3 regions of the Pseudoflavonifractor sp. An187 genome follow, and region 2 is predicted to be linked to each of the others. Evidence: riboswitches for the same ligand, from Rfam matches in the RefSeq annotation. Region 2 holds a riboswitch; each other region holds the start of a gene.
The links. Region 2 has a riboswitch for ZMP and ZTP ahead of B5F22_RS06745 (formate--tetrahydrofolate ligase). Riboswitches for the same ligand answer to the same signal wherever they lie in the genome.
Positions count from the first base shown of each region.

Region 1: linked by a shared signal. The riboswitch ahead of B5F22_RS01275 (IMP cyclohydrolase) and the one ahead of B5F22_RS06745 (formate--tetrahydrofolate ligase) in region 2 are both predicted to bind ZMP and ZTP.
Region 3: linked by a shared signal. The riboswitch ahead of pflA (pyruvate formate-lyase-activating protein) and the one ahead of B5F22_RS06745 (formate--tetrahydrofolate ligase) in region 2 are both predicted to bind ZMP and ZTP.

Region 1 is NZ_NFKG01000001.1:247,049-256,823, reverse strand. Features, by position in the region: gene purD (phosphoribosylamine--glycine ligase) at 1-152, opposite strand, end outside; gene B5F22_RS01280 (phosphoribosylaminoimidazolecarboxamide formyltransferase) at 168-1,340, opposite strand; gene B5F22_RS01275 (IMP cyclohydrolase) at 1,344-2,057, opposite strand; ZMP/ZTP riboswitch at 2,113-2,191, opposite strand; gene purN (phosphoribosylglycinamide formyltransferase) at 2,219-2,857, opposite strand; gene purM (phosphoribosylformylglycinamidine cyclo-ligase) at 2,861-3,910, opposite strand; gene B5F22_RS01260 (amidophosphoribosyltransferase) at 3,916-5,340, opposite strand; gene purC (phosphoribosylaminoimidazolesuccinocarboxamide synthase) at 5,359-6,069, opposite strand; gene purE (5-(carboxyamino)imidazole ribonucleotide mutase) at 6,107-6,607, opposite strand; gene B5F22_RS01245 (hypothetical protein) at 6,878-7,957, opposite strand; gene B5F22_RS01240 (phosphatase PAP2 family protein) at 8,093-8,644, shown strand; gene B5F22_RS01235 (tRNA threonylcarbamoyladenosine dehydratase) at 8,619-9,344, opposite strand; gene B5F22_RS01230 (peptidylprolyl isomerase) at 9,653-9,775, opposite strand, start outside.
Region 2 is NZ_NFKG01000012.1:5,135-14,909, reverse strand. Features, by position in the region: gene acrA (acryloyl-CoA reductase electron transfer subunit beta) at 1-814, shown strand, start outside; gene B5F22_RS12590 (hypothetical protein) at 1,039-1,536, shown strand; ZMP/ZTP riboswitch at 1,796-1,887, shown strand; gene B5F22_RS06745 (formate--tetrahydrofolate ligase) at 1,938-3,602, shown strand; gene B5F22_RS12750 (metalloregulator ArsR/SmtB family transcription factor) at 3,658-4,734, opposite strand; gene B5F22_RS06735 (S8 family serine peptidase) at 4,988-9,775, shown strand, end outside.
Region 3 is NZ_NFKG01000004.1:19,029-28,803, reverse strand. Features, by position in the region: gene B5F22_RS03580 (LCP family protein) at 1-1,465, opposite strand, end outside; ZMP/ZTP riboswitch at 1,669-1,754, shown strand; gene pflA (pyruvate formate-lyase-activating protein) at 1,815-2,537, shown strand; gene pflB (formate C-acetyltransferase) at 2,555-4,798, shown strand; gene B5F22_RS03565 (beta-L-arabinofuranosidase domain-containing protein) at 5,395-9,775, shown strand, end outside.

The sequences.
Region 1 (9,775 bases), on a different contig from region 2:
ACGTCGGTGGCCTTGACATCCACGCAGGTGGCCACCTGGGCGATGCCGCCGTTGCCGGGGGCGCAGAACAGCTCGGTGACCTTGGGGGACTGGGCCAGCTTCCAGCAGATGGCGTGTTCACGGCCGCCGCTGCCCACTACGAGTACTCTCATGGGTTGACCCTCCTCTTAGTGGTGGAACAGGCGCATGCCGGTGAAGGCCATGACAATTCCATACTTGTTGCAAGTTTCAATGACGTTGTCGTCCCGGATGGAGCCGCCGGGCTGGGCGATGTACTCCACGCCGGACTTGCGGGCCCGCTCCACGTTGTCGCCGAAGGGGAAGAAGGCGTCGGAGCCCACGGACACGCCGTGCATCTGGGCAATCCAGGCCTTTTTCTCCTCGCGGGTCAGGGGCTCGGGCTTGACCTTGAAGGTCTCCTGCCACACGCCCTCGGCCAGCACATCCTCGTACTCGTCGGAGATGTACACGTCGATGGCGTTGTCCCGGTTGGGACGGCGGATGTTGTCCACGAACTGGAGGCCCAGGACCTTGGGGTGCTGACGCAGCATCCAGTTGTCTGCCTTGGAGCCAGCCAGACGAGTGCAGTGGATGCGGCTCTGCTGACCAGCGCCCACACCGATGGTCTGGCCGTTCTTGACGTAGCACACGGAGTTGGACTGGGTGTACTTCAGAGTCAGCAGGGCCAGGAGCAGGTCGTGGCGGGCGGCCTCAGGCAGCTCCTTGTTCTCGGTGACGATGTTGTCCAGCAGGCTCTCGTTGATCTCGAAGTTGTTGTAGCCCTGCTGGAAGGTGATGCCATAGATGTGGCGAGTCTCAATGGGGGCGGGCTCGTAGTTGGGGTCAATCTGCACCACATTATAGTTGCCCTTCTTCTTGGTCTTGAGAATGGCCAGGGCCTCGTCGGTGTAGCCGGGGGCGATGATGCCGTCGGAGACCTCCATGGCCAGGAACCGGGCGGTGGCCTCGTCGCACACGTCGGACAGGGCGGCCCAGTCGCCGTAGGAGCACAGACGGTCGGCGCCGCGGGCCTTGATGTAGGCGCAGGCGATGGGGGAGGTGTCAAAACCGTCGGCGAAGTAGATCTGCTTCTCCACATCAGTGAGGGGGGTGCCCAGAGCGGCACCGGCGGGGGAGACGTGCTTGAAGGAGGCGGCGGCGGGCAGGCCGGTGGCCTTCTTCAGGGCCTTCACCAACTGCCAGGAGTTGAGAGCGTCCATGAAGTTGATGTAGCCGGGCTTGCCGTTGAGGACGGTGATGGGCAGCTCACCCTCGTCCATGTAGATGCGGGCGGGCTTTTGGTTGGGGTTACAGCCGTATTTCAGTTCCAGTTCAGTCATGGATTAAACCTCCCAGTGTTTGTTGATGATGGAAGTCTCACAGTCTCCGGTCTCCAGGTCGATGTAGCGGACGAAGAGGGAGACCTTGTTCTCGTCGTTGAGGGACAGCCACAGGTCCCCGGCCAGGGTCTCGGCGTCCGGGGCGGTGATGGCCACCAGACGAGGCTCACCCTCGAAGGAGGGCAGGGGGTCCAGGTTCTCCTGATAGGTGTGGATGAAGTGTCCGGTGCCGGGCAGGGGAGCGTCGTACTCGTAGAAGTAGCGCAGGTTGCAATCGGGGTTGCCGTAGGCGGACTTGAGAATGGACAGCTTGTAGCTTCCGTCCTTGAGGAGCAGACCGGAGATGCGAGGGGTGTAGTTGGGGGGATCGGGCTCGAAGCAGCGGGAGCGCAGGGACTCGGCAAAGGTCTTGCCAGCCAGCAGGCCCTGCTGGATGGTGTCGGTCTGGTCGCCGTTGGTGACAATGGTGTCCTCGCCCACCTGGCGCACGGGGTGATAGATGATCAGGGAGGGGTCAGTCATCTTGCTCTCGTCATAGGCCCGGGTGCGGATGCCGTCGTCCGTCTCCTCGAAGATGCGGTTGCGGCTGTTTTCGCTGCGGCCCATGATGAAGTAGGCGATCACCGCATGCTTGTTGTCAGCGGTGCGGCCCAGCACGATGCCCCGGCCGGGGTAGGGGTTGCGGGACAGCTCCTGGCACAGATCCAAAGTTGTCATAGTGGTACCTCCTCAAAGTGTTGGTCAAAGAAAAAGGGCGCACCTATCCACAAAATAGGTGCGCCCAGACGGTCGGCATTTCTACGGCTATACTCCCTGTGGTCAACCCACTTCCGTCAGTCATATAGCCTGTTAACTATATCATGCCCTGAGCGCCTTTGTCAAGCTTGCGGGGGCAGAATGTGGACCACTCGGCCCTCTACATGGAGCCGATTTTGGCAGAATAGGGAGACGGCCTGGGGCAGGATGTGCCACTCGGCCTGCTCCATGATGCGACGCTGCAAGGTCTCGGGGGTGTCCCCCTCCTCCACAGCCACAGCCTTTTGCAGCACGATGGGGCCGCCGTCACACTCCTCGGAGACAAAGTGGACGGTGGCGCCGGACACCTTCACTCCGTACTCCAGGGCCTTCTCGTGGACGTGGAGGCCGTAGCAGCCCTCTCCGCAGAAGGAGGGGATGAGGGCGGGGTGGACGTTCAAGATGGCGTTGGGGTAGGCCTGCACCATCTCTTCGGTGAGAATGATCATGAAGCCTGCCAGCACCACCAGGTCAATGTCCAGCTCACGGAGCTTGGCCACCAGCGCCTGGGTCATGGCCTGGTTGGAGGGATACTCCTTGCGGGGGATGACATAGTGGGGAATCCCCGCCTTCTCCGCCCGTTCCAGGGCGTACGCCCCGGCCTTGGAGGAGATGACGGCGGCAATGGTGCCGCCGCCCAGCTCACCCCGGGCCTGGGCGTCAATGAGGGCTTGCAGGTTGGTGCCGCCGCCGGACACCAAAACGGCAATACGCTTTCCCATGGATTACACCAGTTCCACGCCAGCCTCGCCAGCCACCACGCTGCCGATCTGGTAGGCGGTCTCGCCAGCTGCGGCCAGGGCGTCCAGAGCGGCCTGAGCCTGAGAAGCGGGGACGGCCAGAATCATGCCGATGCCCATGTTGAAGGTGTTGTACATATCCCGAGCGGGGATGTTGCCCGCCTTCTGGATGAGGGAGAAGATGGGCAGGGTGGGGAAGGAGTCCAGCTTGATCTGGGCGGTGAGGCCGTCCACCATCATGCGGGGCACATTCTCATAGAAGCCGCCGCCGGTGATGTGGCTGACAGCGTGGACATCCACGCCAGCGCCCAGCACGGCCTTCACGGCCTTGACATAGATGCGGGTGGGCTCCAGCAGGGCCTCGCCCAGGCTCTTGCCGCCCAGCTCGTTCATGGGAGTCTTCAGGTCAGCGTGCTCCACGTCGAAGACCTTACGCACCAGAGAGAAGCCGTTGGAGTGCACGCCGGAGGAGGCCAGACCGATGAGCACGTCGCCCTCGGCCAGGGACTTGCCGTCGATGATCTTCTCCTCATCCACCATGCCAACGGAGAAACCAGCCAGGTCGTACTCGTCCACGGGGTAGAAGCCGGGCATCTCGGCGGTCTCGCCGCCTACCAGGGCGCAGCCAGCCTGACGGCAGCCCTCGGTGATGCCGGTGACGATGTCAGCGATGCGGGCGGGGTCATTCTTACCGCAGGCGATGTAGTCCAGGAAGAACAGGGGCATGGCGCCGCCGCAGATGATGTCGTTGACGCACATGGCCACGCAGTCGATGCCCACGGTGTCGTGCTTGTCCATGAGGAACGCCAGCTTCAGCTTGGTGCCCACGCCGTCGGTGCCGGACACCAGCACGGGCTTCTTCATGCCACTTATGTCGGGGGCAAACATGCCGCCAAAGCCACCCAGGGTACCCATGACCCCGGGAATGTAGGTGGATTCCACCATGGGCTTGATGCGGCGCACCGCCTCATATCCGGCGGTGACGTCCACGCCGGCAGCGGCGTAGGAGGCAGAGTGAGAGTCAGAATGATTCATGAAAATTACTCCTTTCCGTTCCAGCAGTAGGTGCACACCTTATCCCGGTCCAGGCCGATGGACTCCAGCAGGCCGTCCAGGGACTGATAGCCCAGGGAGTCAAAGCCCATCTTCTCGCAGATGGACTTGAGCATGCACTGGCCACGCTCGGTGTTGGCGTCGGCGTACTCCTCCAGATGCTTCTGACCCTCGTCGCCCTCCAGCTCCTGGATGGTGCGACGGGCCAGCAGGTCCATGTCGGAGTTGCCCCGGGAGAAGTTCAGATACTTGCAGCTGTACATGATGGGGGGGCAGGCGGAGCGCATGTGCACTTCCTTAGCCCCGGACTCGTAGAGGAAGTCCACGGTCTCCCGCAGCTGGGTGCCACGGACGATGGAGTCGTCCACGAAGAGAAGCTTCTTGTCCTGAATGAGCTCGGGCACAGGAATCTGCTTCATCTTGGCCACCTGGTTGCGCACCTCCTGGTTGGCGGGCATGAAAGAGCGGGGCCAGGTGGGGGTGTATTTCACGAAGGGGCGGGCAAACTGCTTGCCGCTTTTATTGGCATAGCCGATGGCGTGGGGTACACCGGAGTCAGGCACACCGGCCACGAAGTCCACGTCGGGCTGTACGCCTCGGGCCTCTTCGTCCCGGGCCATGATCTCGCCGTTGCGGTAGCGCATGACCTCCACGTTGACCCCCTCGTAGTTGGAGTTGGGGTAGCCGTAGTAGGTCCACAGGAAGGCGCAGATTTTCATCTCGTCGCCAGCGGGGACCAGAGTCTCAAAGCCGTCGGCAGTGACCCGGACAATCTCCCGGGGGCCCAGCTCGTAGGCATCCTCGTAGCCCAGCTTGTGGTAGGCGAAGGACTCAAAGGACACGCAGTGGCCCTCGGGGCCCTTGCCGATGAGGACGGGCAGACGGCCCAGGCGGTCCCGGGCAGCGATGATTTCACCGTGCTCGGTGAGAATGAGCAGGGTCATGGACCCTTCAATGAGCTCCTGGGCGTTGCGGATACCGTCAATGAGGTTGGTTTTCTGGTTGATGAGGGCGGCGGTGAGCTCGGTGGAGTTGACCTTACCGGAGCTCATGGCCATGAACTGGTGGCCGGGCTCGGAAAAATGCTCTGCCACCAGCTGGTCGGTGTTGGTGATGACGCCCACGGTGGTGATGGCGTACAGACCCAGGTGGGAGCGAACCAGCAGGGGCTGGGGGTCGGTGTCGCTGATGCAGCCGATGCCGCTGCAGCCGTGGAAGTCGTGGAGATCCTTCTCGAACTTGGTGCGGAAGGGGGTGTTTTCAATGGAGTGGATCTGACGCTGGAAGCCGTCGGCGGCGTCATGAATGATCATGCCGCCCCGACGAGTGCCCAGGTGAGAGTGGTAGTCCACGCCGAAAAAGATATCAAGAGTTACGTCCCGCTTGGAGACGGCGCCAAAAAAGCCTCCCATGCTGTTCCTCCTAGTAAATTACTTGCCCATGAGGCGGCGGCTCATCTCCTGATAAGCGCCCTCCACGTTGCCCAGGTCGCGACGGAAACGGTCCTTATCCAGCTTCTCGCCGGTCTTGGAGTCCCAGAAGCGGCAGGTGTCGGGGCTGATCTCGTCGGCCAGGACGATGGTGCCGTCGGAGGTCTTGCCGAACTCCAGCTTGAAGTCCACCAGGGTCACGCCGCACTCGGCCAGAGTCTTCTTCAAGAACTCATTGACGGCGAAGGCGTAGGTCTTGATCTGCTCGATCTCCTCCCAGGTGGCCAGCTTCAGAGCCACAGCGTGGTAGTCGTTGATGAGGGGGTCGTGGAGGTCGTCGTTCTTGTAGGAGAACTCGATGGTGGGCTGGTCGAACACAATGCCCTCTTCCACGCCGTAGCGCTTGGCGAAGGAACCGGCGGAGATGTTGCGGATGATGACCTCCAGGGGGACGATGGAAACCTTCTTCACGGCGGTCTCACGCTCATTGAGCTCTTCCACCAGGTGGGTGGGGACGCCGGCCTTCTCCAGCTGGGACATGAGGAAGTTGCTCATCTGGTTGTTGATGGCGCCCTTGCCCAGGATGGTGCCCTTCTTGGCGCCGTCAAAGGCGGTAGCGTCGTCCTTGTAGGAGACGATCACGATGTCGGGGTTCTCGGTGGCGAACACCTTCTTGGCCTTTCCTTCATACAGCTGTTCCAGTTTGTTCATGATAAATCGTCCTTTCTCTATCTCAAAGTGAATGAAATTACAGTTCAGCCAGTTCCTGCTGGAGCTTGTCTTCCTTGGCGGCGATCTGAGCGGCCATGATGTCCCGGTCAGCGTCCAGACGGGAGGCCAGCTCGTCGTCGGTGACAGCCAGAATCTGGGCGGCCAGCACAGCGGCGTTCTTGGCGCCGTTGAGGGCCACGGTGGCGACGGGGATGCCGCTGGGCATCTGGACGGTGGCCAGCAGAGCGTCCAGACCGTCCACAGCGCCGCCCTTGAGGGGGATGCCGATGACGGGGAGGGTGGAATTTCCGGCGAAAGCGCCGGCCAGGTGAGCGGCCATTCCGGCAGCGCAGATGATCACGCCAAAGCCGTTTTGACGGGCGGAGCGGGCAAACTCAGCGGCCTGGGCGGGCGTGCGGTGGGCGCTCATGATGTGGGCCTCGTAGGGAATGCCATAGTGGGCAAGCTGTTGACAGGCACCTTTCACCACGGGCCAATCCGAGTCAGAACCCATGATAACTGCAACTTTTTTACTCATTGTTCCATTCTCCTTTACAAAACGCATGCCAAAAATCAAACAGGCCAACCACGCACTTGTAGTCGGCCTGTTTGGATTATGGACGGAATTTGGACGCAGAGATGCCCTGAGACATGCCAGATGCAACAGAAAAATGCTCGGCCTTCACAGGGCAACACCTCTCTACAAAAAGTATCTTTATTCTATACACAAACGAGGGGGCAAATCAAGGTATAAAATTTTTTTCGTTAGCTTACACAATGGATTGCCTGCGGATTCTATAAGGGCTGGTTAGAATAACCCGGCTCGGTCCAGAATTTCCAGGGCGTCTTTGGCACGGCTGGCCCAGGAGGCGTTGCGGGCATAGTTCTGTCTGCGAGGGGCAGCCAGGGAGGACTCCTCCTCCAGCGCCCGGCGGCAGCGGCGCACAAATCCGGCGGAATCGTAGGCGGTGTACACCACGTCGGGGAAGGGCTCCACCTGATCGGGGTCAATCATGGTGACAATGGGCTTTCCCGAGGCCAAGTATTCGTACATGCGAGGGGGGATGATATCGCTGCCTTTGGTGTCGGTATGGAAGAGGTCAAAGAGCACGTCGCAGGCGAACAGGTAGTCGGGCAGCTCCACCGGATTGACAGGCCCGGCCAGGACAATGTTGGGATAGCGGCGCAGGCGGCTGCGTACCGTGGGGGTGACCCGGCCCATGAGCAGGAAGGTCCACTCCGGGTGGGTGTGAGCGGCCCGGAGCATGGGCTCCAGCTCAATCCGGCCGTTGATGTCTCCCACCCGGCCCAGAATCGGGGAGGGCAGCTGGGAGAGACAGAGAGGCACCGTGAGTCCGGGGCGGGTGAACATGCGGTCATTGACCCCGTTGGGCAGCAGGTGCACGCTGTCGTTGCAGGGGGAGAGGCGCTGGACCAATCCGGGCGAGGCGGCAAACACCACGTCGGCATGGCAGGTCAAATCGCTCTCTTCGTCCAGATAGTTCTCGTCCCACTCCCGGTAGCAGTCGTACACGAGGCCGCTGTATGCCAGTTGGTCCAGATGAACGGTCTGTTCTGGACTGGTGCACCACAGCACCGGCTCCCGAAAATGGTGGTGAATCAGGACCTTTTCCATAAAGTTGGCGCAGCGCTGCTCATCTCGCCGCTGCATGGAAGGGTGATTCCATCGGGCGAACATGGGAGCGGGAAGGGTATACACGGTAATATGGGGGCGCATCTTGCGGCCCTGCTTGGGAGTAGGCATCCCACGGGGGACGGGAGGCTCAAAAAAGAGAATTTGGATGTCGTTCATCCGAGCCAGCAGCTGCTGGGTGCGGTTGGGGCGAGCCTGCCATGGGGTGTGGGACAGGCAGAGAATTTGCTTCATGACACTCACCTCAAAAGATCACATGGAAATCTTCTTGCAAGTCTGGACAAAATACAGTAGAATAGACCATATTTTGTCTCACAGGAACAATTATACAATATGCTTGACCCCTGGGTCAAGGGAAGGAGTACCACTGTGCTGGAGTTGATACAACAATTGGACGAGGGGGCCCTGTGGTGGATTGCCCAACACCTGCGCATGGCCTGGTTGGACCCCCTGGTGATGTTCTACACCAATCTGGGCAATGGCGGCCTGTGCTTTATCGCCGTGGCCCTGCTGCTGTTGGCCTTTCGACAGACCAGAAAGGCAGGAGCTACCGCATTGACCGCCTTGGCGTTTGGTGCGGTGGTGACCAACCTGACCATCAAGCCGCTGATCACCCGGCCACGGCCCTGGGTGGTCATGGAGGACTTTGTGTGTCTGGTCACCAGTTCTGACCCCAATTCCTTTCCGTCTGGACACACCACGGCGGCCTTTGCCTTTGGCGTGGCGCTGTTTCTCACGATGAAGCCAAAATGGGCAAAGGCCGCAGCCCTGGTGGCTGCGGCCCTGATGGGGTTGTCTCGTCTGTATGTGGGGGTGCATTTTCCCACCGATGTGTTGACGGGAGCGGTGATTGGAACTTGCTGCGGTATCCTGGCCAGCTGGGTGGTCCGGCGGGTCAGTGAGCGGTGTTCTCGTCGGTGAGATAGGAGATCACCCACTGGGCCAGCAACAGACCTGCGCTGGCGGGCACCCACATGGAGCTGGCAGGAATGGAACGGCGGCCAGGCGGAGGCGTCTCCGTCCCGTCGTGGGCACGAGAGGGAAGCTCGGGGGAGAACACCACAGGGTGGTGGAGAATCCCCCGGGCTTTCAATTCTTTTCGCACCACCCGAGCCAGGGGACAGCCCTCAGTCTTGGACAGGTCTGCAATGCGCAGCTGCTGGGCGTCCAACTTATTGCCGGTGCCCATGGCGGAGATGATGGGGATGTTCCGGGCATGGGCGGTCTCAATGAGGTCCAGCTTGCAGGACACCAGGTCGATGGCATCCACGATACAGTCATAGGAGTGCTGGAAAAACGCCTCTCGGGTCTGGGCCTCATATCGGGCGGCCATGGGGTGGAGCTGGCAGGTGGGAGAGATATCAGCTAAGCGGAGGGCGGCAGCCTCCGCTTTTTTCATGCCTACGGTGGAGTGGAGGGCGAAGGCCTGGCGGTTGATGTTGCTCATGGACAGATCGTCCAGATCAATGAGGGTCAGTTCACCCACCCCGGATCGGCACAGGGCTTCGGCGCACCAGCTGCCCACGCCGCCCAGGCCGAACACGGCCACGTGGCTTTGCTGTAACCGCTCCATGGCGGCATCCCCCAACAGCATACGGGTTCGAATGAATTGGTCTTCCATGTCAGTTTGCCTCCTTTCTCAAAAATGCCAGCATTTTTGAGAGAAAATGCAGCCCGCTGCGTGCATAATTGGGTCAAAGAGCGACCCAATTCCACACTGGCGGGCTGAGAAGTGTTTTTTCCGATGCGCATGTCCCCGGAAAAAACGGATTTGAATTTATTTTCCCGCCTGTAGTCGGGAAAACTCTGCCGAGGGCTTTTGTCTATGCAATACCATCAGAACTTCTAGCTAGGTGTTTGCTTGCTTGACAGTTTAAAATTTCCCCGGCGTATTAGGATACGCCGGGGAAATTTGAAAATCAAGTGGAATTAGTAGCCAAAGTACTTGGCACCGTCAGCCAGAGCGGTGGCATAGGCATCGCCGCCCAGCAGCTCGTCAGACCAGTCGGTCATAGCGTCGCTGGTGAGAGCGGAACGGACGGTCTGCTTCCA
Region 2 (9,775 bases):
CAAGAAGCCCGAGATCTTCCTCATCGGCGCTACCAACATCGGCCGTGACCTGGGCCCCCGTGTGGCTGCCCGTCTGAAGACCGGTCTGACCGCTGACTGCACCCACCTGGACGTGGATGTGGAGAAGTACAAGGCCTTCCTGAAGACCACATCCACCATCGACGTGGACAACACCAAGTTCGAGGCCAACACCAACCTGAAGATGACCCGTCCCGCCTTTGGCGGCCACCTGATGGCCACCATCGTGTGCCCCGACTATCGTCCTCAGATGTCCACCGTGCGTCCCGGCGTCATGCAGACCCAGGCCTACAACGAGGAGACCGCTGCTAAGACCGTCCTGGAGAAGGTGGACGTGCAGCTGACCAAGGAAGACATCCACGTGGACCTGGTGGAGATCGTCAAGTCCGCCAAGAAGGCCGTTGACCTGATTGGCGCCGACGTGGTTGTCTCCGTGGGCCGTGGTATCAGCGCCGACCCCAAGCGTGGTCTGGAGATCGCTGAGGAGCTGGCCAACGTTCTGGGCGGCGTGGTTGGCGCTTCCCGTGCCGTGGTGGACGACGGCTACATCGGTGTGGACCACCAGGTTGGTCAGACCGGTAAGACCGTTCACCCCAAGATCTATGTGGCCCTGGGCATTTCCGGCGCCATTCAGCACGTGTCCGGCATGCAGGACGCTGAGTGCATCATCGCCGTGAACAAGAATGCCAACGCCCCCATCTTTGACGTGGCTACCTACGGCATTACCGGCGACCTGTTCAAGGTCGGCCCCATGCTGGCTGAGGCCATTGCCAAGTTCAAGGCTGAGAAGGCCTAAGTTGCATTTTTTAAGACTGGCTTCCCTTCGGGGAGGCCAGTCTTTTTTTGCCTGCGTTGCAGGCGAAAAAGACTGGGAAGAAGTGAGATGGGGTCCCATACAAGGGGGGCACCACACGAAAAATACATTCTAAAACAAATTAGCTAGATTAGCTGATTTAGCTATTGCAAAACTGTTGAGAGCATGGTACAGTGTGGGTACAGCAAAAATAAGGAGGAATGCACATGCTGATTAAGTCCTCGGATACGTTGAGTAAAGACTATGAGGCATTTTCAAAATTGGCACACAAGGTGCAAGAACCAATTTTCATCACAAAGGAGGGAGAAGGGGATTTAGTATTAATGACGATAGAAGTTTATGAAAAGATTTGTAGGAGTTCAAATTTAGAAGGGAGGAAATCCGCAATATCTAAAGAAGAAAAAGTTGATGTGGAGGTTAGTGATATGACAGAAAATAGACTAGGTAAGATTTTGCGAGAACTGTATGATAGTGCAGCACGGGGGCATCAGGTAGCGAATATTCACACTTTTGCCATTTATTATGCCAATGTAATTGAGAAAAACAGACTTAGTAAAAAAGAAATTCTACGTGTAGCGGGATTGCCTGAAACATATCAAACGGAAATTTCAAAGGGAATTAATCTGGCGCAGTATGTGGATGTAAAGAATGATGTCATCGAAAGAATACAAAAGATTGAAGCGACAATTGGATTAAACATATGAATGATATTCACAGTGAATATGACAACAGAGAGCCCGAACAATGGGACATATAAACTCTTTAGCTAGATAGAAAACTACCAGTTCCGGCCCTGCGTAATTTTGGAAAAAACCTGGAATCCATTGCACGGCAACGGGTTGAGGCTGTTGAAAACTTTGTGGAAGCTGTGGATAACTTCCTGTAATCTCTGAGTAAAGCCTGTGGGAAGGGAGGGCAAAGCGGGGAAAGGCCTTGACGGGTGTGGGCGGGCATGGTAAGATAAATCTGCTGTATGACTGACGGAAGTGGAGTGACCACGTGGAGTACAGCCGACGCCCATGTGCGCCGTATTGCCGACCGTCTGGGCGCACTCGAAATCAGTGCGCCCTTTTTTGTTTTTGAGGCGCAGGAAGGAGCATGGAAGATGAAAACAGACATTCAAATTGCCCAGGAGGCCCAGATGCTGCCCATCGGACGGGTGGCGTCCATGGCCGGGATTGACGAGAACCTGCTGGAGTATTACGGCAAGGTGAAGGCCAAGATCGACATCACCCCGTTGCGCAATGTGCCCCGGAAGGGCAAGCTGATTCTGGTCACCGCCATCAACCCCACCCCTGCCGGAGAGGGCAAGACCACCACCTCGGTAGGGTTAGCCGATGCCCTGCGCCGCATGGATAAAAATGTGATGCTCTGCCTCCGGGAGCCCTCTCTGGGCCCCGTGTTCGGCGTGAAGGGCGGCGCTGCCGGCGGCGGCTACGCCCAGGTGGTGCCCATGGAGGACATCAACCTCCACTTCACCGGCGACTTCCACGCCATCGGTGCCGCCAACAACCTGCTGGCCGCCATGCTGGACAACCACATCCAGCAGGGCAACGCTCTGGGCATTGACGTGAAGAAGATCACCTGGCGCCGCTGCGTGGACATGAACGACCGCCAGCTGCGCAACATTGTGGACGGCCTGGGTGGCCGGATGCAGGGCGTGCCCCGGGAGGACGGCTTCGATATCACTGTGGCCAGCGAGATTATGGCTGTGCTGTGCCTGGCCACCGGCCTGTCTGATTTGAAGGAGCGGCTGGGCCGCATGATCGTGGGCTACACCTACGATGACAAGCCCGTTACCGCCGCCGATTTGAAGGCCCAGGGCGCTATGGCTGCCCTCTTGAAGGACGCCATCAAGCCTAACCTGGTGCAGACCTTGGAGCACACCCCCGCTCTGGTCCACGGCGGTCCCTTCGCCAACATCGCCCACGGCTGCAACTCCGTCTCCGCCACCGACACCGCTTTGAAGCTGGCCGACTACGTGGTCACCGAGGCGGGCTTCGGCGCCGATCTGGGCGCTGAGAAGTTCCTGGACATCAAGTGCCGGGCCGCCGGGCTCACCCCCGATGCCGTGGTCATCGTGGCCACGGTCAAGGCTCTGAAGTACAACGGCGGCGTGCCCAAGACTGAGCTGGGGGCGGAAAACCTGGAGGCTCTGGAGCGTGGCCTGCCCAATTTGCTCAAGCACGTGGAGAACATCACCCGTGTGTTCGGCCTGCCCGCCGTGGTGGCCATCAACCGCTTCGCCAATGACACCGAGGCCGAGCTGAACCTCATCCGCACCCGCTGCCAGGAGCTGGGGGTCAATGTGGCCCTGTCCGAGGTGTGGGGCAAGGGCGGCGAGGGCGGCCTGGAGCTGGCCGAGGAAGTGCTGCGCCTGTGCGACCAGCCCCAGGACTTCCACTACGCCTATGACCTGGACCTGCCCTTGAAGGACAAGATTCAGACCATCGTGGAGAAGGTGTACGGCGGCGCTGGCGTGCACTACACCGCTGCCGCTGCCAAGGAGCTGGCCCGTCTGGAGGCCATGGGCTTTGACAAGCTGCCTGTGTGCATGGCCAAGACCCAGTACTCCCTGTCCGACGACGCCACCCAGCTGGGACGGCCCGAGGGCTTCACCATCACCGTGTCCAAGGTGAAGGTGTCCGCCGGCGCTGGCTTCGTGGTGGTGCAGACCGGCGACATCATGACCATGCCCGGCCTGCCCAAGGTGCCCGCCGCCGAGAAGATCGACGTGGACGAAAACGGCGTCATCTCCGGCCTGTTCTGAGATATAAAATTCGTTTGGCGGCCATCCCCCCACGGGGATGGCCGCCATTTTTGCGTCATTTTTTGCCGAACAGCGCCGCCTGCCGCTCCAAAAACCGCTGGACCTGTTCTTCGTCCAGGGTGTAAAAGGTGCGGTTCCCGTGGATGGTGCACTGCACCAGGCCGCAGTCAGAGAGCTTATTCATATGGTGGTGGATGGTGTTGCGGCTGAGAGAGAAGCGGGTGGACAGCTCCTGCACATAGGCGGTGCGTCCCCGCAGATAGCACAGAATGTCAAACCGGGTGGAGTCCCCCAACAGGCGATAGGTCTCGCACACCTGGTCCTGGGCGGAGGTACGGCCGCTGACCAGCTCCATGAGCTCCCGCCGCAGCACGCCGCCGTAGATGCGCACCTGGCCGGGGGCCTCGTCAAAGGTCAGGTTGGTGTCCGCCCCGAAGAGGAAGGGGTGAAGGGTGTAGGTGGTTTCCGGGGCGGGGCGCAGGTGGGACAGCTGGGTGAAAAACTCCAGCTGGGACAGGGGGGCGCACTGTTGGAGATAGGGGGCGGCCAGCTCTTCCAGCTGCGCCTGGTGTTCCTCCAGGTGGGCCACAATGGGGCGCAGGCACGCCAAGGCCCGCGCTCCCACCGCCCGGTGGTTGCGGGAGAGCTCCAGCAGGGCCACCTTGGTGGAGTCCGGGGCGTTGAGCCCCAGCACCAGGTCGGTGAAGACCTGGGCATCCATCCGGCGCTGGTTGGGCAGGTCGTCCTCGAAGATGCTGGCAATGCCCCAGACCACCTCCTCCCGGTCCAGCCCGTCCACCAGATGGGAGAAGGCCTCCCAATCCCCTTGGAATCGGTCCAGCAGGGGATAGAGGAGGAAGAAGGCGGGAGAGCTGGAGCCGATGGTGTTGTAGGGGAAGCCCTCCAGGTTGCCAAACAGCGCCTGGATTTCCTTTTCCTCAGCAGTGGCCACCCGGTCCAGCTGGTGGGTGAGGGCCTTGAGTCGCTCCAGAGCCTGGCACAGAGCGGGGCTGGGCAGCACCTTGCGCTGCTGAATGCGCTGCTCCATCTGGTCCCAGGTTTTGTTGCTGGCACGCCGTCCCAGATAGGCCAGTGCTTCCAGAATGAGGTTTGGTTTGTGTTGAATTATCATAGAAATTCCTTTCTGCCCCGGAGTTTCAGCTGATACGGTAAGATTGGCTGGGGCTTGCAGTTGACAATTTTTTGGAGAGTTGACAATTTCTCTTGACAAAGGGAATGGGTGGAGGTATCATTTGACCATGACATACGCCTATCGTACAAAACGAACGATGTCCATATGATAGCATGGCAGAGCCCTTTGGGCAATGGGGGTATGTGAGATTCAGATAGAAGGGAGAAGAACAATGGAAAAAGTCAGAAAAAGCATGGCAATGTTACTTGCCGTCATGATGCTGGCTGGCGCACTTCCCGGAGCTGCTTGGGCTGAGGGCACTCAGACCAATGAGCGCACGGTCCAGGCCCAGGAAGTGGAGTCCGAGTCCCGGGTGCAGTACCAGGACGCCCAGGACGACAGCCAGCCCCGATATGCAGAGGATGAGGTGGTAACCGTCATCGTGGAGATGGAAGCTCCTGCTGTGATGGACTGCTACCAGGTCAGCAGCTACGCCGCCTCTGTGGGCGACGAGACCAGCGCCGGTGAGGCGGTGTCTGAGTACCTGGCCTCCGCCGATGCCCAGCAGACCACCCAGCAGCTGCTGGACGATCAGCAGGGCATCATCGACCAGGTCACCGCTCTGGCCGCTCAGCAGCCTGCGGTGACCGATGCCACCGAGGAAAACAGCGGTGAGCCGGTTGGTACCATTGTAGGCCAGTGGGCCACTCTGGTCAATGCCATGGCTATCCGGGTGCCCTACAGCGCTCTGGATGAAATTCGCAACCTGGACGGGGTCAAGCGGGCCTATGTGGAGCTGGTGTATGACCGGCCCGAAGAGACCAGCGGCACCGTGGACGGGGACAAGGCCTGGTACTCCTACAGCTATGATAAGGTAGGGGTGGAAGGTGTCTGGAGCCAGGGCTACACCGGTCAGGGTATGCTGGTGGCCGTGCTGGACACCGGCCTGGACCTGAAGTGGGGCGTGACCCAGAACGAGGATGGCACCCAGGGCCGCGGCGTGGTGCGGGTCCACGAGGCCTTCACCGACAACTCCTTTAAAAACGACCCCAGCGATGCCGAGAGCGGCTGGAATCTGCGCTACACCTCTGAGAGCCTGGCTGCCTTCCTGGAGGACAACCAGCTCAACTCCACCACGGGTGCCGATGGCGGCGTGATCGTGTGGGACTACAACGGTCTTTATAAGAACCTCAAGGTGCCCTACGCCTGTGACTACGCAGACGGCGACATCAACGTCCTGCCCACCTCCAGCGACCACGGCACCCACGTCTCCGGTACGGTGGCGGGCTATGCCGAGACCGACGAGGGCGAGGTCATTTTCTCCGGCGTGGCCCCCGATGCCCAGATCATGATGATGAAGGTGTTCCCCGATCAGGACGGCGGCGCCCAGCAGTCTGTGACCCTCAACGCTCTGGAGGATGCTCTGGCCTTGGGCGCAGACGTCATCAACCTGAGCTTGGGTTCTGACAACGGCTTTGCCGACGACGACACCATGCAGAACGAGCTGTACGCCCGCATTGAGGAGGCCGGCATTGTGCTCATGACCTCCGCCGGCAACAGCAGCTACTCCTCTGCCAGCAACAACTACGGGGACAACCCCCTGACCTCCAACGTGGACACCGCTATGATGTCCTCTCCTGCCATTTACGACTCCAACCTGAGCATTGCCTCTCTGGAGAACGCCATCCAGGTGCAGTCCTACTTCACCTGGACCAACGAGGAGGGTGAGACCCGGGAGATCTCCTACACCGATCCCTGGACCGTGGCCATGAAGGCCACCTTCGCCGACGGCAAGGAGTACCCCGTCTACCTGGTAGAGGGCACCGGTACCTGGAGCGACTACAACGCCGTGGGCTGGTACAATGAGTACTCCAACCCCAACGGAAAGACCGGCTTTGCCCTGGTCAAGCGCGGCGACCTGTCCTTTGCCGATAAGGTCACCAACGCCCAGTCCTTCTCCACTGTGGCCCACGGAGAGAAACGGGGCATTCTGGGCGTGCTGATCTATGACAGCGACCCCAATGCCACGGAACTGATCAACATCAGCGTGGAGAACACCAGCCTCACCAGCGCCTTTATCAACGGCCAGGACGGCGCTGCCATGGAGGCTGCCCTCAAGGCAGGTCAGTCCGTGAACATCGTGGTTCCCGAGGACGACAAGGCCGTGGAGAGCCCCACCGACGGTCAGATGTCCACCTTCTCCTCCTGGGGCGCCGGTCCCAGCCTGGAGCTGAAGCCTGAGATCACCGCCCCCGGCGGCAACATCTGGTCCACCATCATCGACCAGATCAACACCGCCGACGAGGGCTACACCGGCAGCTACGGCATGATGAGCGGTACCTCCATGGCCGCCCCTCACATGACCGGTATTGCCACCCTGGTGCGCCAGTACGTGCAGTCCAGCGCAGCCTTTGCCGGCAAGGAGCCCAGCGAGGTGGGCGACATTGTCAACCAGCTGCTGGTGAGCACCGCTGTGCCTCAGACCGATCAGAGCGGGGTGTACTACTCTCCCCGTCAGCAGGGCGCCGGCCTGGTCAACGCCACCGCCGCCGTGGACACTCCCGCCTACATCACCGTGGACGGCCAGAACGTGGGCAAGCTGGAGCTGCTGGACGACCCCGACCGCACTGGCAGCTACGACATCACCTTTGATGTGCACAACATCTCCGACAAGGCCATGACCTATGACGTGGCCATCACCCTCATGCGCCCTGCCACCGAGACGGTGGACAGCACCTGGGGCGAGCGCAACACCATGATGCACCAGGACGTGGTCATCAAGACCGTGGAGCTGGGCCAGGTCACCGTGGAGGCCGGACAGACCGCCCGCTTCTCCAAGACTGTGACCCTCACCGACAGTGAGAAGGCTCAGCTGGACCAGCTGTTTGAAAACGGCGTGTATGTGGAGGGCTTTGTCTCCCTCACCGACACCGCCGGCACCGCTCCCGCCCTGGGCCTGCCCATGCTGGCCTTCTACGGCGACTGGACGGCCGCCCCCATCTTTGACCAGGGCGACTGGACCGACGAGGCCGAGGACGGCGAGAACGTGATGAACAACGAGTCCACTTGGGGCGTGTCCCTGATGGGTAGCACCGTGGTCAACTGGAGCTCCGGGGGGATCATTGGCTATCTGGACCTGGGCCAGAATCCCTTTGACTCCGACGCTGTCATGAACCAGACCCTCTATTGCGAGGAGAACATCACCATCTCCCCCAACGGAGACGAGTACTTCGACCGCGTGGACGACTACATCCTCTATCAGCTCCGTGACGCCAAGATGATCGTGGTGCGGGTCACCGACGCTGAGACCGGCGAGGTGTACTTTGCCGACTGGAACTCCTACATCACCCGTACCCTGTACAACGCCTCTTACGCCACCGCCATTCCCCAGAGTGCCATGTACTACGGCCTCATTCCCACCTGGGACGGCACCGACCAGGAGGGCAACGTCCTGCCCAGCGGCACCAAGTGCAAGTATGAGATCATCGCCTACGGCGAGGGCGACTACGGCGACAAGGTGTACAACGAGGACATGGGCTATGAGATCACCAACTTCGACGGCGTGGCCGCCGGGGAGCTCACTCCCACCTTTAACGGCCACGAGATGGACATGACCGGCGACGTGATCGACTTCTCCATCACCGTGGACACCGTGGCCCCCGAGCTGGAGAACAACACCGTCTCCATCTATGAGAAGGACGGCCGCACCTATATGACCGGCACCGTCTATGATGAGGACGGCTCTCTGGCCAATATCGAGGTCTCCCCCTATGTGGTCCGTACCTATAAGGACGGCTACGGCGATCCCAACTACTCCGAGGTGGGCGTGGATAGCACCAACGCCTTCCTGGTGGAGAACTTCTATGACCCCGCCGTGAAGACTCACACCTTCACCGTGGACGTCACCGAGTACGCCCACAGCATTGAGAGCTATCCCGGCGAGAACAACGTCTATGATTTCACTTGGAACGGCAACGTGCTGGTGTCCTGCGGCGACTACGGCGCCAATGACCGCAGCTATGCCATTACCGTGGATTCCACCCAGGGCCTGGTGCTCTCCCAGACCTCTGCGCTGCTCCATCCCGGCAGCACCTTCAACCTCAGCGTCATCGACAACACCGACCAGGAGGGCGCTATGACCCGCACCTCCAGCAATCCCGACGTGGCCACCATTGACGAGTTCGGCCTGGTCACCGCTGTGGCTCCCGGCCAGACCGTCATCACCGTGGCCAAGGGCGGCTCCAGCGCCATCTGTGTGGTGGCCGTGGAGGAAGTGCCCACCGTGGTGGAAGACTTCGACCTATCCATCCAGAGCTTTGACGGCCTGAAGCCCGATGGCCAGGTGGTGGTGAAGGTGGACAACCTCCAGCCCGCCAACGTGGATCTCTCCGAGATCAAGTGGACCGTGTGGGAGGACGAGGACTACGCCGAGAACTATGCCGAGGGTCTCATTGATGTGGACCAGTACACCAGCGATGGACTCTCCGGCGTGCTCTACCTCACCGTGTCCACCTCTCAGGAGGGCCTGGAGCTGCCCGAGGGCAACGGCCGCCTGGATGTGACCCTCAACGGTGTCACCCGTTCCATGGACATCAACTGGGACGACATCTACACCACTTCCGATCAGGACGACCTGATTTCTGACATGGCCATGGGCGACCAGGTGGTATACGTCCAGCAGGGCCAGACCGCCGAGCTGGTGGCCAAGTATCGCCAGAACAAGCTCCACGAGACCAGTGAAGTGCTCACCGAGCTCACCGGTCTGCAGCTGGACGGACCCGACTTCTACTATGTGGGCGGCACCTATGATGGCACCCTGGTCAACGAAGAGGGATATGAGCTGCCCGAGGAAATCCACCTGTACACCCGGTACAACTACGCCGACGGCTCCACCTCCGATGTGGAGATCGTCAACTACGACTGGTATCACGCCTATGACTATGACCCCGAGACCGGCGTGCTCCACGTCAATTACGCCCCCAACGGTGCCAACAACAACCTGGTAATCAAGGCAGAGGGTGTGGAATCCCAGGGCGCTGAG
Region 3 (9,775 bases), on a different contig from region 2:
CGTTGCGCACCTGCTCCATGAGCTGCTTGGCGGTTTCCACGGTGGTCATATCAGGGACAATGACATCCAGATGCCAGTCAGGATAACTGTAGGTGTACTCCTTGCTGAAGGAGCCGGAGACGTAGTAGCTGACGATGTTCCAGTCCCCGCCGGTTTGCAGCTGGTTTTGCACCATATCGGTGATGAAGTCAGAGGGAATGCTGGTGCGGAAGCAGTTGCCCACGGCGTCCATGAAGGGGAGGTACTGGGTGAGAATGGCGGGGGAGAGGACCTTGTCCGCCACAGCCTCGATCATCCGCATCTGGTGGATGCCCCGCTGATAGTCGCCCTTGGGGAGGTTGTACCGCTCCCGGACGAAGTACAGGGCCTTCTCGCCGTCCATGTGGTTGACGCCCTTTTCATAGGTGTAGTCGGAGATATAGGACTCGAAGTCGTAGTCCGAGTACACGTCAATGCCGCCCAGGGCGTCAATGATGCCCTCAAATCCGGCGAAGTTTACTTTGAAATAGTAGTCCAGCTCTATGTCGTAGAGCATTTCCAGAGTTTTGATACTCTCCTCAATGCCCCGGCCCCCGGCGTGGGTGAGCTTGTCCGGGACTCCGCCTGAGAAGGACAGGGGAATGAAGTAGTCCCGGGGAGTGGACACCAGCAGCACCTGGTGGGTTTTGGGGTTGATGGTGGCGATGATGTTCACATCGCTGTTGCCCGAGGTGGAGATATCGCTGCTTCGGGAGTCGCTGCCGCTGATATATACCGTAAAGGGCTGGTCCAGGGGGATGGCGGGAGCGGTGGTGGGCTGGGGAGCGGCGCTGGCCTGGAGGGGCACCTGAATGGTGTCCACCATGCGCAGACTCTGCATCACGTCCTTGTACTCCTCCAGGTCGTCCAGCACGGTCATGTGGCTCTGGTTGACCAAAATGGCGTCGATTTCCTTGTTGTTGAGGGCGTCCACCAGTTTGGTTGCCTCGGGATAGCCCTGGGGGGTGAGGGTGACGCTGTACTTGGCGTCCAGCTGTTTCACCGCCGCCTGGGTGTCCGTCTGGTCGGCGCTGAGCATGCCAAATGGGTGCTGGAGCAGCTCGTCCATGCTGCGGGTATCATCTCCCCGCACATACACGGACATGGCCAGGGTCTGGGCCTCCGGGTTGGTGACCCGGTCCAGAGTGTCCAGGCCCACCCGGGCATAGACAATGCCCACGGCGAACACCAGACAGAACACCACGGACAGCACGGAACCCGCCGTGCGCTTGGCGGGGCCGCGGCTGAACCGCAGAGCAAACACCACCACTACGGCCACCACCACCGCCGCCGCAATCAGGGCCAACAGCAGGGGGGTGAGCATGTGGGTGAAGAAGAGAGCGGCCACAAAGCCGATGCCGAGAACGGCAAACAACAGCAGGGCCAGCAGATTGACCACGGTCTCCAGACCGGAGCGGGCAGTTTTTTTCTTGTACCGTTTTGCCATGTGGCATATCTCCTTGTCGTTGTTATGGCACATTATAGTATGCCACAGGGGAAATGGCAACGGCTCCAGGGGGTCGGCGTGCAGAATTTACAACTTCGATACAACTCCTTGCGGAGTTCTTAAAAAGTGTCCAGAAATTGAAAAATAATGGGAAATAAAAATGAAGCTTGACAAACGACACAAGATATAGTAGCCTGTACTCACGGTGATCATACACCTGGCGGTATTAAGTGGAATCAACCACGTGGCGTATGATCGTGAAAGCCGGCCGACCGTCTGGGCAAGAAAAAGGTCCCAGTGGGTCGGTCTTTTTCTTTATCCAACAAATGGAAAAAGAAGGGAGTTCACAATGAAAGGACGCATTCACTCTGTGGAGAGCATGGGGCTGGTGGACGGCCCCGGCATTCGCACCGTGGTGTTTCTCCAGGGGTGTGGGCTGCGGTGCCAGTACTGCCACAACCCGGACACCTGGGAGTGTGGCGCCGTTGCCGCCAAGGAGATGACGCCGGAGGAACTGGTGGCCAAGCTGCGCCGGTTCAAATCCTACTACGGCGCCACCGGCGGGGTCACCTTTTCCGGCGGTGAGCCGCTGTTGCAGCCGGAGTTTTTGGCCCAGGCCCTGGAGCTATGCCAAAAGGAAGGCATTCACACCTGTCTGGACACCGCCGGGTGCGGGCTGGGGGACTATCAGCGGATTTTGTCCCACACCGACCTGGTGCTTCTGGACATCAAGCACTACACCCCCCAGGGGTTCCAGGCGGTCACAGGCCGGGACACCGGGGAATGGAGAGCGTTTCTCAGCCAATTACAGGCCCAAGAGGTGCCCCTGTGGATTCGACACGTGGTGGTGCCCGGGCTCACCGACGGCGATGAGCATTTGCAAGGGCTTTTGGACTTTGTCTCCACCTTGCGCCATGTGCGCCGGGTAGAACTGTTGCCCTATCACACCCTGGGGGTACACAAGTACCACACCCTGGGATATCCTTACCCCCTGGAGGGGGTGGAGCCCCTGGCCAAGGACGCTCTGGCCGGGTGGCAGGAGAAGTTTGACCGAGCGTTTCCCCATATTTGATAAGGAGGTACATTCCCATGAGCATTGATGTCAACTGCACCGCCTGGGAGGGCTTTCGCACCGGCGAATGGCGCCACCTGGTGAATGTGCGCAACTTCATTCAGAAGAACTACACCCCCTATACCGGAGATGACAGCTTCCTGGCCCCCATCTCCCCCCGTACCGCCAAGGTGTGGGAGAAGGCCCACGCCCTCATTGTGGAGGAGCTGAAAAAGGGCATCATCGACGTGGAGACCCACGTGGTATCCGGCATCGACAACTTCGAGCCCGGCTACATTGACCAGGAAAACGAGGTCATTGTGGGCCTCCAGACCGACGCCCCCCTCAAGCGTATCGTGAACCTGTACGGCGGTATGCGTATGGCCGAGTCCGCCCTCCACGAGTACGGCTACGAGCTGGACCCCGAGATTGAGCGCCACTTCAGCCTCTACCGCAAGACCCACAACGAGGGCGTGTTTGACGCCTACCCCAAGCGCACCCGTCTGGCCCGTACCGCTGGCCTGCTCACCGGTCTGCCTGACGCCTACGGCCGTGGCCGTCTGGTGGGCGACTACCGCCGGGTGCCCCTGTACGGCACCGACTTCCTCATTGAGGAGAAGCAGAAGGACCTGGACATGCTGGATGGCCCCATGACCGAGGAGCGCATCCGCCTGCGGGAGGAAGTGAGCACCCAGATTCGGGCTCTCAAGGAGTTCACCCACATGGCCAGCCGCTACGGCTGCGACGTCACCCGCCCCGCTGAGAACGCCCATGAGGCCGTGCAGAACCTGTACCTGGCCTATCTGGCGGGCGTGAAGGAGAACAACGGTGCCGCCACCTCTCTGGGCCGCACCGCCACCTTCCTGGACATCTACATCCAGCGGGACCTGGACCGTGGTCTGCTGGACGAGCAGGGGGCCCAGGAGCTCATTGACCAGTTCATCATCAAGCTGCGCCTGGTGCGTCACTTGCGTACCCCCGAGTACAACGAGCTGTTTGGCGGCGATCCCACCTGGATCACCGAGTCCCTGGGCGGCATGGGCATTGACGGCCGCACCCTGGTGACCAAGAACAGCTTCCGCTACCTCCACACCCTCACCAACCTGGGCACCGCTCCCGAGCCCAACCTCACCGTGCTGTGGAGCCAGAACCTGCCCCAGGCCTGGAAGGACTACTGCGCCAAGATGAGCATCGCCACCGACTCCATCCAGTACGAGAACGACGACGTGATGCGCCCCCTGTACGGGGACGACTACTGCATCTCCTGCTGTGTGTCCGCCATGGCCGTGGGCAAGCAGATGCAGTTCTTCGGCGCCCGGGCCAACCTGGCCAAGAGCCTGCTGTACGCCATCAACGGCGGTGTGGACGAGAAGAAGGGCCTCCACGTGGTGCCCGGCATCATCCGGGACGAGGACGAGGTGCTGGACTACTCCAAGGTGCTCACCAATTATAAAAAGGTACTGTCCTACGTGGCTGAGCTGTATGTGGACACCATCAACATCATCCACTACATGCACGACAAGTACGCCTACGAGGCCAGCCAGATGGCCCTCCACGACACCCTGGTGGAGCGCCTGGCCGCCTTCGGCGTGGCGGGTCTGTCCATTGCCGCCGACTCTCTGTCCGCCATCAAGTTTGCCAAGGTGCGTCCCATCCGCAACGAGGACGGCATCGCCGTGGACTTTGAGGTGGAGGGCGACTTCCCCAAGTACGGCAACGACGACGACCGGGTGGACGACATCGCCGTGGAGATCGCCGCCTACTTCTCCGCCGAGCTCAAGAAGCACCCCCTGTACCGGGGCGCCATCCACACCCTCTCCGCCCTCACCATCACCAGCAACGTGATGTACGGCAAGAAGACCGGCTCCACCCCCGACGGCCGCAAGGCCGGCGAGCCCTTCGCCCCCGGCGCCAACCCCATGCATGGCCGGGACGAGAACGGCGCTCTGGCCAGCCTCAACTCCGTGGCTAAGATCCCCTACCGGGGCGTGTGTCAGGACGGCGTGTCCAACACCTTCTCCATCGTGCCCAACGCCCTGGGCAAGAGCGCCCAGGAGCGTATCACCAACCTGGTGTCCATCCTGGACGGCTACTTCGTCCAGGGCGCCCACCACCTGAACGTCAACGTCATGGACCGTCAGGTGCTGTTGGATGCCATGGAGCACCCCGAGCAGTACCCCACCCTCACCATCCGCGTGTCCGGCTATGCGGTGAACTTCAACCGCCTGAGCCGGGAGCAGCAGCTGGAGGTCATCAAGCGGACCTTCCACGAGTCTGTGTAATCAAACATCGCTCCCCAAAGCCCAGAGAATGCTTCGGCGTTCTCTGGGCTTTCTTTCATGCCCTGACACTGCTTAAAACAGACAACTTTTATTTTATAAAGGCCATGCAATGAATTTGCATGCTTGAAAACTTGGTACAAATCTATGAGAAAAACCGTGAGTGAGAGGGGTAGATTTCCTGGGATTTGAGGGGAAATCCCGGCTTCAGGGCAAGGAAATGAGTGGCAGCAAATGAGAAATATTTGAAAATTCTAATGTGTTACGAGGGGATTACCGGAGAAAACGGTTGAAAAGCTGGGTGTTGTATAATTTGTATTGTTGGAATGGTGGAAAATATCAAATCTCTGTGCAATGTGTTGATTTTCGGATGGGCGAATGCTAACATCAATGATAAAGGTAACAGACATATGTGCAGTTTGTATGAAAGAGAGCATCAAATTGCAAAACCAATTTCCCTGATTGTTCCGGTTGGGGAACTGTTCTTCCCTGCGAGGGGAGCGGAAGGAGGCGAAGGCCAGACAGCAGGTGTGGAAGGCAGCGTTCCGCAAGAGAACCATGCAAGACTCAAGACTACTATGATAAAGAGAGGGGAAAACATGAAGAGTTTCAAGAAGTTCGGAAACAAACGCGTTGCAGCAGGCCTTCTCAGTGCGGCCATGGTGTTGTCCATGGTTCCCATGAGTCCGGCCCGAGCGGAGAGCCAGGACAGCGGGACGCTGTACAACTATTTACAGGCTGGCGAAGAGGACCTGGGCAATAACATCGCCCTGAAGGCCACGGCCGGGGCCTCCTACACCAACGTCTGGGGCATCTCTCCCAACGCCATGAACGATGGGAAGCTGGCCACCTCCGACCCCTACTCCAGCTGGAACAGCTGGGGCACCAACGACGAGGCCTATCCCGTCACCACCTCCCTGACTTGGGAGTCCGAGCAGGTGATCACAGGCATGCGGGTGATCTGGTGGGCGGACAACGCCACCATCAACGCCAACGCCAACGTCACCTTCCCCAAGTCCGCCACCCTGTACTATGTGGACAGCGAGGGCAACGAGCAGCTCATCACCGGGATGACCAATGAGAAGGGCATGCCCACCGACGAGGTGGGCGTGGAAGTGGATTCCAGCTCCAACAACGGCATCAACGGAAACAACCAGTACTGGAACTACGTGGAATTTTCTGAGCCCATCACCACCAGCCAGCTGCGCATGAAGATCCAGCGCAACGGCAGCGGCACCAACGGTGTGGGCATCAGCGAGTGGGAGGCCTTTGGCTATCAGACCATCGGCACCGGCACCAACGTGGCCGGTGAGGCCACCGTGTCCGCCTCCTACACCAACACCACCCTGCCCGACAACGCCGAGGCCGCCATCAATGACGGCGCTCTGGCAGACGGCAACTGGACCACCTGGAACACCTGGTCCGAGGCTGGCGACGTGGAGTACCCCGTCACCGTGGATTTGGACTGGGGCAACGCCACCTATGACATCTCCAGCGTCCGGGTCATGTGGTGGTCGGACAACGGGGGCGTGCAGTTCCCCGCCTCCTGCCGGCTCCAGTGGTACAATGAGCGCTCCAAGGAGTGGGTGGATGTGACTCAGATGGTGGACGAGACCGGGGCGGACACCTCCACCGTGGGCGTGAAGTTCGGTACCGCCGATGAGGCGGGCACCGATGCCAGCCAGTATACCAACGGGGCCAACCGCTATTGGAACGGCGTGACCATGAACGAGTCTGTGCAGACCAGCAAGCTGCGCCTGGTCATCGACCGCAACGGCAGCGGCCAGACCGGCGTGGGCATCGGCGAGGTGGAAGTGTACGGCACCAAGCTGGCCCAGACCGACGGGGACAACGTGGCCCTCCAGGCCACCGCCTCTGCGGACGCCCAGAACACCCCGGTGACCAACGTCAACAACGGGCAGCTGGCCACCAACGCGGGCACCTCCTGGAACACCTGGAACAGCAGCACCTATCCCACCACCGTCACCCTGACCTGGGACGCCCCCTATGTGCTCAACAGCATGCGGGTGATGTACTGGGCGGATAACGGCAACCTCACCGCCTCCGGCAACGTCACCTTCCCCAAGAGCTGTGAGGTGGAGTACTACAACCACGAGTCCGGCCAGTGGGAGAAGATCACCAACATGACCAACGAGTCCGGCGAGGTCGTGTCCTCCGTAGGCGTCAAGTACGGCAGCGCCGAGGCCGCCTCCGACCAGCCCGGCAGCTACCTCAACGGCAACAACCGCTACTGGAACGTGGTCTCCTTCCAGGAGCCGGTGAAGACCACCCAGATCCGCCTGAAGATCGACCGCAACGGGTCCGGCGCCAACGGCGTGGGCATTGGCGAATGGGAAGTGTACGGCGAGGAGATGACCGCCGAGTGGAACGAGCTGGTTTCCACCCAGATCACCGGCAAGGCCCGCATCCTCAAGGGTGAGACGGGCACCTTCACCGCCGAGAGCCTCCCCGTGGGGCTGGACGGCCTGAGCTACCAGTGGGAGCTCACCGAGGGCAGCCAGTACATGGAGATTGTGGGCGCCACCAATGAGTCTCAGGTGCAGCTGGCAGCCCTGGACAGCGGCTACGGCACCCTGAAGGTCACCGTGTCCCGGCAGGAGGAGGGCCAGACCGTCACCCGCACCGACACCTTGGAGGTGAAGGTGGACGGCATCGAGAGCATCGATGAGTATGTCACCGCCACCGAGGCGGGCCGCGCTCCCATCCTGCCCAAGACCGTGGTGGCCAACGGCATCGCCTTTGACGACCCCACCCCCGACCTGTACGGCCCCACCGGCTACAACTTCGCCGAGGAGTTCAACGCCTCCCTGGTCCCCGTGACCTGGGAAGAGGTGGACCCCGCTCTGTACGCCGAGGACAAGGTGGGCACCACCTTTGAGGTCAAGGGCACCGTGGTGTCCGGCGACGAGGAGTTGGAGGCTGTGGCCCGTGTCACCGTCAACGAGCCCGTGGTCACCCCCGTGGCCAACAGCACCGTCACCTTTGAGAACGTACAGCTCACCGATAACTTCTGGAACCCCAAGCAGAAGGTCAATGCCGTCAACTCCCTGAACAAGGCCATCTATCAGATTGAGCAGGCCTCCGGCGGCGAGCCCAACTTCGTCAACGCCATTGCCAAGCTCAACGGCGAGCCCTATGACGAGTTCCAGGGCTACGTGTTCCAGGACTCCGACATCTATAAGAGCATCGAGGCCATCTCCTACACCCTGTCCGTCATCCATGACGACACCGACCCCGAGATGGTGGCCCAGCGGGAGAAGCTGGAGGAGAAGCTGGCCTACTGGATCTCCCTGATTGAGCAGGTGCAGTACGCCGATGGCTACATCGACACCCACTTCACCCTGAGAAGCACCGGACACGCCGGCGGCAGCTCCGCAGGCACCCACCGCTGGCACGACTTCTCCAACCATGAGATGTACAACGCCGGCCACTTCCTGGAGGGCGTGGTGGCTTACACCCGCTACCGTGAGGGCATCGGCGATCCCGACTACAGCCTGTATGTGGTGGGCCGTCGGTTTGCCGACGAGATCGTGGACCTGTTTGGCCCCAACGGCACCCGCCACGAGGTACCCGGCCATGAGGAAATCGAGCTGGCTATGGTGAAGTTTGCCAAGCTGGTGGAGGAGTACGAGGGCGAGGGCACCGGAGACAAGTACATCCAGACGGTGAAGACCCTCATTGACCGCCGCGGCACCAACATGGACGAGCGCGAGAGCGGTTACTGGGGTGGCGAGTACTCCCAGGACAACGACTCCATCATGACCATCACCGAGGCTGTGGGCCACGCTGTGCGTGCCTGCTACTTCTACACCGGTGTCACCGATGTGGCCACCCTGCTGCCCGAGGACGACCCGGACCGGGCGGCCTACCTGAACACCATGGATGCCATCTGGGACTCCGTGGCCAACACCAAGACCTACATCACCGGCGGCATTGGCGTGCGCTCCCACGGCGAGGACTTCGGCGATCCCTACGAGCTGCCCAATGACGATTCCTACTGTGAGATCTGCGCCACCATCGCCCTGGCCAACTGGAACCAGCGGATGAACCTCATCCACGAGGACGCCAAGTACGCCGACGTGGTGGAGAAGAACCTGTACAACGCCATTCTGGTGGGCACCAACCTCACCGGAGATAAGTTCTACTACAGCACCTATCTGGAGGCCAAGAACGGCGATCCCCGTTCCGACTGGTTCGCCTGCGCCTGCTGCCCCCCCAACCTGATGCGTACCATCGCCAAGCTCAGCGAGTACATGTACACCATCCACGGTGACAAGCTGTTTGTGAACATGTACATCGGCAGCGAGGGCAACCTGAACATCGACGGCACCAACGTGAACTTGACTCAGGAGACCGAGTACCCCTGGGACGGCGCGGTGAAGCTCACCGTCACCCCCGACCAGGCCAAGGAGTTCACCATGAACATCCGCATCCCCGGCTGGACCCAGGAGCAGGCCAACAAGGAAGTGTCCATCTACGTCAACGGCGAGAAGGTCACCGCTGAGGCCGAGAAGGGTTATGTGGCCATCACCCGCACTTGGGAGAAGGGCGACATCGTGCGCATCGACATGCCCATGGAAGTCCGCATGACCGAGGCCGACCCCAACGTGGAGGCCAACCAGGGCCGCATCGCCATTGAGCGTGGCCCCATCGTGTACAGCATTGAGATGGCCGGAAACGCCCAGCTCAACAGTGACATTGCAAACTTCAGCCCCCTGAACTTTGTCATTCCCCGGGATGCCCAGCTCACCGCCACCTACCATGAGGACCTCCTCAACGGCGTGGTGGAGATCACCGGAGATGTGAAGTACAACGACAACGGCAACCTCATCGACGCCAAACTCCAGGCCATTCCCTACTATGCCTGGAACAACCGGGGCAACGACGGGGTGGAAGGCCAGAACAACTGCAGCCAGATGCTCATCTGGACCAACACCACCGGGGCCAGCGTGAAGATCG